4 regions of the Stomatohabitans albus genome follow, and region 2 is predicted to be linked to each of the others. Evidence: riboswitches for the same ligand, from Rfam matches in the RefSeq annotation. Region 2 holds a riboswitch; each other region holds the start of a gene.
The links. Region 2 has a riboswitch for cobalamin ahead of VCU37_RS00620 (FecCD family ABC transporter permease). Riboswitches for the same ligand answer to the same signal wherever they lie in the genome.

Region 1: it holds a riboswitch for cobalamin, as region 2 does, so the genes downstream of both, VCU37_RS01225 (FecCD family ABC transporter permease) here and VCU37_RS00620 (FecCD family ABC transporter permease) in region 2, are expected to answer to the same signal.
Region 3: it holds a riboswitch for cobalamin, as region 2 does, so the genes downstream of both, VCU37_RS09025 ((2Fe-2S) ferredoxin domain-containing protein) here and VCU37_RS00620 (FecCD family ABC transporter permease) in region 2, are expected to answer to the same signal.
Region 4: it holds a riboswitch for cobalamin, as region 2 does, so the genes downstream of both, VCU37_RS04140 (ABC transporter substrate-binding protein) here and VCU37_RS00620 (FecCD family ABC transporter permease) in region 2, are expected to answer to the same signal.

What each region holds. Positions count from the first base shown of each region.
Region 1 covers NZ_JAYKKE010000001.1:302,355-304,553, reverse strand. Annotated here, with positions in the region: gene tpx (thiol peroxidase) at 1-490, shown strand, start outside; cobalamin riboswitch at 715-891, shown strand; gene VCU37_RS01225 (FecCD family ABC transporter permease) at 1,008-1,997, shown strand; gene VCU37_RS01220 (ABC transporter ATP-binding protein) at 1,994-2,199, shown strand, end outside.
Region 2 covers NZ_JAYKKE010000001.1:141,930-144,128, forward strand. Annotated here, with positions in the region: gene hisS (histidine--tRNA ligase) at 1-485, opposite strand, end outside; gene VCU37_RS00615 (hypothetical protein) at 478-618, shown strand; cobalamin riboswitch at 613-813, shown strand; gene VCU37_RS00620 (FecCD family ABC transporter permease) at 901-1,917, shown strand; gene VCU37_RS00625 (ABC transporter ATP-binding protein) at 1,927-2,199, shown strand, end outside.
Region 3 covers NZ_JAYKKE010000004.1:60,020-62,218, reverse strand. Annotated here, with positions in the region: gene VCU37_RS09030 (ABC transporter substrate-binding protein) at 1-708, shown strand, start outside; cobalamin riboswitch at 799-972, shown strand; gene VCU37_RS09025 ((2Fe-2S) ferredoxin domain-containing protein) at 1,070-1,750, shown strand; gene VCU37_RS09020 (ABC transporter substrate-binding protein) at 1,743-2,199, shown strand, end outside.
Region 4 covers NZ_JAYKKE010000001.1:912,686-914,884, reverse strand. Annotated here, with positions in the region: gene rplK (50S ribosomal protein L11) at 1-418, opposite strand, end outside; cobalamin riboswitch at 638-807, shown strand; gene VCU37_RS04140 (ABC transporter substrate-binding protein) at 852-1,895, shown strand; gene VCU37_RS04135 (FecCD family ABC transporter permease) at 1,902-2,199, shown strand, end outside.

The sequences.
Region 1 (2,199 bases), 160 kb from region 2:
ACTTACGTTCCGGGGAACACCCGTCAATACGAATGCTGACTTTATTGCCGCAGGTGCAGTAATGCCAGAAGTCAAGGTGGTTACGGGCACGCTGGATGAAATCCAGGCAAATGAAGTTTCTTCTGGCACCGTCATTTTGAATATTTTTCCGTCCATCGACACCGGAGTGTGTGCAACAAGCGTTGAGACCTTTTCTAGCCGTGCCAAAGAAGAAGATTTAAGTGTTATCAATTTGAGTGTAGATACACCATTTGCGCAAGAACGGTTTGCAGCAGACAACAATATTGAAGGGGTCACGTTTGGGTCATTTGCCCGTAATCGTGACGGCCTTGCCAACCTGGGTGCATTGATGGTTGATGGTCCGCTCGAAAATTTTGCGGCCCGTAGCGTTGTCGTTGTTAAAGACGGCAAGGTTGTGTACAGCCAGCTTGTCGAAGAAATCGCTCAAGAACCTGATTATGACGCGGCCATCGCCGCCGCAACGGCCTAACTGTACGGATAACTCATCATTCATGAAGGCAAACTGTTCGGTTTGCCTTCATTGCGTTCTCCTTGGACGGGCCGAGGTCTGGCACAATCAAACCGATTCAGCAGGATGCCAAACATCGTAACGACCAATCCATCAAGGTGAACCATAGGTAGCAATAGAGCTTGGTTCTAATGGGCTGGATTGCTTTGGGTTGCAGTAATGTGAGTTGGACCCGCAAAGGTGCTAATGTTCTTCACCGAAGTTGAGCTACCCATTCGTTGGGTACGGGAACCCGGTGCAAATCCGGGACTGGCGCGCAACGGTAACGGTTACATATTTGTGAAATGCCACTGGGAAACCCTGGGAAGGTCGCAAATACGCAAAAGCCGGAGTCCGGACACCACAACTTCATTGACATATCAACCCAGAGCCTCGCGTACAGGCTCGAGGCATTTGGAGCATTCCCTTGAACCCAAGGAAGGCAATTCAGGGAGCAGCAAAGCGATACGCGTTGGTGCTTGCCCTCATTATTCTTGCAATGACTGCGGTCAGCGTCGTTTACTCCGTCAATATCGGATCTGAACCACTTGATAGTGATGCCGTATGGGATGTAGTCCGTAGTCACCTAACAGGGGTAGAGAGTCAAGACAAAACAGTTGAATCAATCGTGTGGGAACTGCGGTTCCCGCGTGCCATTCTTTCTGTGGTTGTCGGTGCAGGCCTAGGCTTGGCTGGCTGTGGCATGCAAACCCTGGTCCGCAACCCCCTTGCTGACCCCTATCTCCTCGGTGTCTCTGCCGGCGCTTCGGTCGGGGCAACGGCAGTGATTACGTTCGGCATTTTCTCGGGCTTTGGATTGTGGGCTATTTCAGTGGGTGCACTCCTTGGGTCTATAGCTGCAGCCCTTTCCGTATATATGGTTGCGCTTGCCCAAGGCGGTCTCACGCCCATTCGATTGGTGCTCTCAGGCGTTGTCCTATCCGCTGCGTTTTCGGCGATCGCAAGTTTTCTTGTGTTCAAAGGCCCTGACCCTCGGGCAGCCCAATCCGTACTTTTTTGGCTCCTTGGGAGCGTTTCTGGAGCTCAATGGGACAAATTGGCTATCCCTACCGCAACGGTGATCCTCTGTTTCTTGCTCTTCATCCTCGGTCACAACTGGCTCGACGCACTGGCTTGGGGGCCTGACGCTGCAGCCTCCCTCGGTATCCCGGTCAACCGGCTTCGACAAGGCCTCTTTATTTTGCTCGCAGTCCTTGTTGGGGTCCTCGTCGCCGTTTCAGGTGGGATCGGGTTCGTTGGACTCGTCATTCCTCACCTCTGTCGCATGGTGGTCGGATCTTTACACCGACGGTTACTTCCTCTGGCCGCCGCCTTCGGTGGATTCTTCCTGTTGTGGGTGGATGTCGTTTCACGTGTCGTTGCCGCACCCGCAGAAGTACCGCTCGGGGTGGTCACCGGGATTATCGGTGCACCTGTCTTCTTATTTGTGATGGGTAGGCGAAGCTATGGATTTGGAGGCGCATCATGACCCACCTTGTAGCTGAATCACTCACGTGCAGTATTGGGCAACGAGAGATTGTCACCGATATCAATCTCCACGTCGAACCACATACGATGACGGCCATCGTTGGGGTCAACGGGGTTGGCAAGTCCACCCTGATGCGGGTGCTGGCCGGCATTAACCCGGCAACAAGCGGTCGGGTCCTTATCGACGATGTTGATATTGCCAC
Region 2 (2,199 bases):
TTCCCAGCCGTTGCCGCAGCATTGCGAAGCGCATCCCATCCCAAAATGATCATTTCAGCATCAATCGCAGGGTCGGTGGTACCCAAAGCCTCAACATCCATCTGGGTGAAGGATCGTTGACGGCCACTTTGTGGCCGTTCATACCGAAATACCTCACCAACCCATGAGACCTTCCATGGCAACACACCACCGCGTGGAATACCAGCGCTCAGGGCCGCACGCATGATGCCTGCCGTTCCCTCCGGACGCAAGGTGAGCGATCGTCCACCCTTATCTTCAAACGTGTACATCTCTTTATTGACAATGTCTGTACTTGCCCCGACCCCACGGGCAAATACCTCGGTATGTTCAAAAACCGGTGTACGGATTCGTTCATACCCATAGGTCAACGCCGTAGTCAACATGGCCGATTCGATGGCATTAAAACCACTACTAACCGGTGGGAGTAAATCGGGGGCACCTTTAACACTGTCGATAATGCTCATGCGCCTAGTGTGCCTGTTTCAAGCCGCTGCCGTTGAACAGACTGTCATGGTGTGCATTTGGAAGGTCGTACCTGGCCACACCGGAACAAATGAACATGGCATGAGTATTGGTGTCGGTGCACGGCATTGGTAGAGTGCGTGCCGAGGTGTGAAGGGAATCTGGTGAAAATCCAGAACTGACGCGCAGCGGTAACAACATCATAGAGCGATAAACCACTGATGAATCAGTTGGGTTGCACAGCACTAGTGAGGTATCCAGTGAGGTGTTGGGAAGGTTCGCTCATTGCCCGGTTGAAGTCCGAAGACCTACCTCAGTGCATATACCCCGATAGCCACGCGACTTGGCTGATGTTCAGGAGGCCCATTGAATAGGAATGCAAGCACGTTTGACGCTGAGTTTACTGAACTTGCCAAGATCAGAAAACGAATCGTAATTGTGGTTATTGTGTTGGCTATCGGTGTCATCGTTGCGCCCCTCTTGACCTTTATGGTCGGTCCTGCCCCGGTCGATCCTGGCACTGTTTTCGGTGTAATTGCCGAGAACCTTGGATTTTCTGTGCCCGTGGACTGGAGTTCAAATATTGATGCAATTGTCTGGCGAACACGGGTACCTCGGGTGCTCACCGGCATTGGCGCTGGCATGACCTTGGCGATCTCAGGGGTCGCGCTACAAGCGCTTATTCGCAACCCGTTGGCCGAACCATTCATTTTGGGTATCAACTCGGGAGCGTCGACGGGAGCAGCCATTGCCATTTTGGTCATCGGTGCCCATAGCGTTGTTGGAGTGCCACTCCTGGCCTTCTTAGGGGCCATCGCTGCACTCGTCTTCGTGATGATTGCCGCAGGTGGGCATGGGGCAACCTCATCACGACTTGTCTTAGCTGGGCTTGCGGTGGGCTATGCCGCAACAGCATTAACCAATTTGTTAATTTTTACTGCCTCGAATGTTGAAGCTGGGCAGGCGGTATTGTTTTGGATGCTGGGGTCCTTGTCCCGTGCCGATTGGTCTAGCGCCACGATTGCAATCAGTACTGGCCTTGCCTTAACGGTTATTTTGTTTGTCGTTGCCCCCGTCCTGGACGCCCTCGCTGCTGGCGATTCAACGGCACGCTCTATTGGCGTAAATCCTGGTCTGGCTCGCGCGACCATTTTGATTGTGGTGAGTGCAGGTATCGCCTTTATCGTGTCGGTAAGTGGTGGCATTGGGTTTGTTGGCCTGGTGATTCCTCACTTATGCCGTGGGCTGGTTGGTCATACTCATCGTGGACTGGTCCTCGCCTCCACATTGGCTGGCGCCATCTTCTTAATTGGGGCAGACGCCATCGCCCGAACAGTGCTTGCACCTGCTGAGCTTCCCATTGGTGTGATTACCGGCGTGGTCGGTGCACCGTTCTTGTTGTTGTTGATGCGCGCACAGAATAAGCCGTTTTAGGGGGCGATCATGCTTGAAGTTCAAGATGCGGTTGTTAACCGAAGCAACATCGCCATTGTTCATGGCGTCAGTTTTGATGTTCGCCACCAAGAGACCGTCGGCATTGTTGGCCCCAACGGATGTGGCAAATCAACGTTGCTTAATGCGATCTATAAAGCCTTGCCATTGGCGTCGGGCAACGTACTCATTGATGGCACCGATGTGAGTACATGGTCCACACGTGAGACGGCGCGGCGAGTGAGTGTAGTTCAACAAGATTCCAGCGCTGCCCAAGCGATGAAT
Region 3 (2,199 bases), on a different contig from region 2:
CCACGGTTTGCTGAGGCCTATAACAACATTCCCATCATCAACGAAAAGTGGCCGAACCTCGAACAGTTTCTTGCAGCTCGACCAGACTTTGCCTATGCCTCATACGGCGGTGTCTTTAGCGACAAGTTCACCAAGGCACGTGAAGACCTGCTGGCTGACGGCATCCGGACGTACGTCACCGAGGATGACTGTGAACAGGGGACAATAACAACATGGGAAGATATTTGGCGGCAACTCGACGAAATTGCTGCAATCTTTGGGGTGCCCGAGCGTGCCACCGCACTACGAACCACCCAGAAACAAAAGCTTGATGAACTCCGTGCCCAAAACGTAGGCAATGGCGCAACGGCGGTGTGGTGGGATAACGAGACGGATAAGCCATTCCTTGGTGGTGGTACTGGCGGTCCACAACTAATTCTGGATGCGGTTGGGCTTACCAACGCGTTTGCTGACCAACAGAAAAACTGGTTTAACGGGAGCTGGGAAGATGTCATTGCCGCAGATCCAGATTGGATTGTGCTCATTGATGCAACCTGGGGTCCAGCTGACCAGAAGAAAGAATATCTGAAGAACGATCCTGCACTTAATAGGTTGCGGGCTGTACAAGAGGAGAAGTACCTCGTTATTCCCTATAGCGAAACAACTCCTGGCGTCACAATGGTTGATGGTGCTCAACGCCTTGCAGCGCAACTCGAATCGGCTTCGTAACGCCATAACGCGCAATGACGGTACACCGACTTGGCCACAAACAACCGCTTGGTCGGGCTAGTTGCATCTGAGAATGATTTGACGTATCCCCACTTAGATGGCTAGGCTCGTTCGACGAACTGGTGTTACGGGAATCTGGTGCAAATCCAGAACTGACGCGCAGCGGTAACGCTTTTGTTTCATCACACGCCACTGACTTCGGTTGGGAAGGCGATGGAAACGGGAAGGCCAAGTCCGAAGACCGACCAGGTTCGACCGTCCGCCGTGTTCCGCGTTATGGACACGTGTTCTAAGGAAAACTTCTATCGCAACACCAATTAAATCTGCCCGCGACGCTGCGCTTGCCCATGCTGCCGTCGTTGTGGTCGCACTTGCGCACACTGATGCGCTCGACCTTGTGGAGCTGTACAAGGTCGTCCAACCCTATGGTTTGCGTGTTGCGGCCTTGCAAAGTGGACGGCCTACATTGGTCAGTGTGCTCGATGAACTCGTTGTGGCCAATCCTGTTCGCCCCATTCACCTCATTGGGTACACCCGAACAGGGAGTGGGCCTGCCCGTTCATGGTTGAAGCGGGTTGCCGGACATTGGCTGCGAAGCCATCCTGATACCCCGGTCTATGTAAGCACCGAGTTGGTGCATGACTGTGATGCCCAACAGATCGCTCTCGCCCGGCGTGCCAAGGTACGGCCAGTTACCGGTGCAGAGGCTGGGCTAGAAAACCCAACATGGGAAGAACCACCGCCCCATAAAGCCCATCTTCTCATTTGCCAAGGTCCACGGTGTCTCGCCAAGGGAGCACGTGAGGTTGCTGACCATTTGTATAGCCACCTTAACGATGCGGGTATCGCCGAAGATTGTTTGATCGCGCTGACCGGCTGCCTGTACCCGTGCAATCACGCACCTGTCGTATGTGTTCAGCCGTACCAGACATGGATGCGTGGAGACCCAGATGATCTCGATAGCACGGCATCCAAAGTAAAAACAATTATTTCCAATAACATCCAATATCATAACGATAAAGAAAGGTCATACCATGACTAAACGTTGGGCATTAGCCACACTTCCATTTGCTGTACTCCTGGCAGCATGCAGTTCAAATGCGGCACCTTCTGGGAGTGAATCTGCAAGTGCAGCTCCGACCACCGAAGCGAGTGCATCTGCATCAGCCGATATGAGTGAAACGGCTGAAGCAAGTGAGTCATCAGCGACAACTGCGGCGGCTTATCCAGTCACGATTGAAAACTGCGGTCTGAGCATTACATACGAGAAGGCTCCTGAACGGGCTATCACGATGAACCAAGGTGCCACCGAAGTGATGCTGGCATTGGGCTTAGAAAAGCAGATGGCAGGCACGGCCTACCTTGACGACACCGCTATTTCCGATCGCTTCAAGGCCGCCTATGATCAGGTTCCTGTTATCGCTGAAAAGTATCCGACATTTGAACAGTTCTTAGCAGCAAAACCAGACTTCGCGTACGCCTCCTACCAGT
Region 4 (2,199 bases), 770 kb from region 2:
CGACAACCAGGCCCATTGAGCGGGCGGTGCCTTCAATAATCTTGGTGGCCGCATCTAGGTCGTTGGCATTCAAGTCAGGCATTTTTGTTTCTGCAATGCCACGCACAAGCTCACGCTTGATTTCACCAACTTTGTTGCGGTTTGGTTCACCCGAGCCCTTTGCAATCTTGGCTGCCTTGATAAGTAATTGCGCAGCCGGAGGGGTCTTGGTGATGAAGTCAAAGGAACGGTCTTCATAAACCGTAATAACAACGGGAATCGTGTCCCCAGCCATTGGCTGAGTCTTCTCGTTGAACGCTTTGCAGAACTCCATGATGTTCACGCCGTACTGACCCAAGGATGAACCTACGGGCGGGGCAGGGGTTGCCTGACCGGCGGGAATCTGGAGTTTGATATAGCCATTTACTTTTTTGGCCACGGGGTACTCCTCTAATGAATCGTGTGACGACCAGCCAAGTGGCTGGGGGCGAACTGGACATACCAGCCCACCACGAATCCACCTCGTTTGAGGCGGACCGACCATTGTGCATCTCGAATTAAGGAATTGCAGGAAATACCTACGATTCAAGCCCTCTATCTGCTTAAGACCTGGGCAAATGCAGGCCAAAGGCATTTGCAGAACCGCAGGGGTATCGGGTATCGTACGTCTATCCGGTCGCATTCCAATGCAAGGGAATCAGGTGAAAATCCTGAACTGACGCGCAGCGGTAACACGGACGGAACGACACAAGCCACTGTCATCTGATGGGAAGGCGTCGGTTCCGGTTGATGTGAAGTCCGAAGACCTACCGGGAAACAACTTCGAGCCTCGCGTAACGGCTCTCGTGAAGAAGATAAGGATTTTCTTATACATGAACCGTTCTGCTGTTCTTTTGTCATTGTTTGCTGCCCTTGCATTGTCTGCGTGCACAACCCCATCCCCTGTGGATCAGAGTGCATCGCCATCAAGCACAGGGGAGCCAACAAGTGCATCAGCTTCAACAAGTGAAGCCTCAAGTGACGCAACCACCGCAAGTGCGACTGGCAAGGTGATGAGTTGCACTGATGAACTGACCTTTGACACCCCGCCCAAGCGGGTGGTGATGGTCGGCGACGATCCGGCGGCCTATCTCCTGGGTCTCGGCGTTGTGGATTCTGTCATTGGGCGAGGTGAGGATATTCCACCAGGTGTGTACAACGCCGAGGACGAAAAGGCGTTGAACGCCATCCCTCAGCTTGAACACACGGTACCTGAAGGTGGCGGCGCAACCGTTTCAACGGAAGTACTGCTAGATCAGAACCCCGATCTGGTTATCTCCTATGACACGGGTGCTGACCGGGCTGCTTTACGCAGTGCCGGTGTGCCTATGTACACCTCCGATCAGTTCTGCCCGGATTATAAACCCGTACCTGCATCCTTTGACCTTGTGGCTAAGGAATATGAAAAGTATGGGAAGATCTTCGGGAAAGAAGATGAAGCCAAACAGAAGATTGATGAGTTCCAGTCAAAGGTGGATGCCATTAAGGCCGCAGCCCCGGCTGATTTAGGGTCAGCGATGGCCTTATACGTCACTGCGGGTGACCCGGTGTTTTACACCTACGGAAATGGCTCGATGATTCACCCGATCATGGAAACGGTTGGGTTGCAGAACGTCTATGCGAACGACCCGAATCGTCTGATTGGGGAAATCGCCGTTGAGAAGATTCTTGAGGAAAACCCTGACCACATCATTTTGTTGCATGACGATAATGATGAGCAGGCCGTACTTGACACCTTCTTAAAGAGCCCAGGAGCTTCTGATCTTAAAGCGGTGAAGGAAAACAAGGTTTATCCCTTGCCATTTGTCTTTACCGATCCACCATCACCAACCTCGGTGATTGGTGTTGAAAAGCTCAGCGAGCAAATAAAGAAGTAGCGAGTCGTGCGCGTACCGTCGATTAGCAAATTCTGGTACATCATCGCCCTTGTGGTGGTGCTGATCATCAGTCTTGTCTCAGCATTCGGGGTAGGGCCAGCAGCCGTTCACCCCTTGGTGGTGCTTGACATTATCAGCAACCACACCATTGGCACTGAGCAGGTGTATGACTGGCCGAATTTGACTGCAGCAATTATCTGGGAAACCAGGGTGCCGCGAGTCATAACCGGCCTCTTCACCGGAGCAGTGTTAGCCGTGAGTGGTGCTGTTTTGCAAGTCGTCGTACGCAACCCGCTTGCAGACC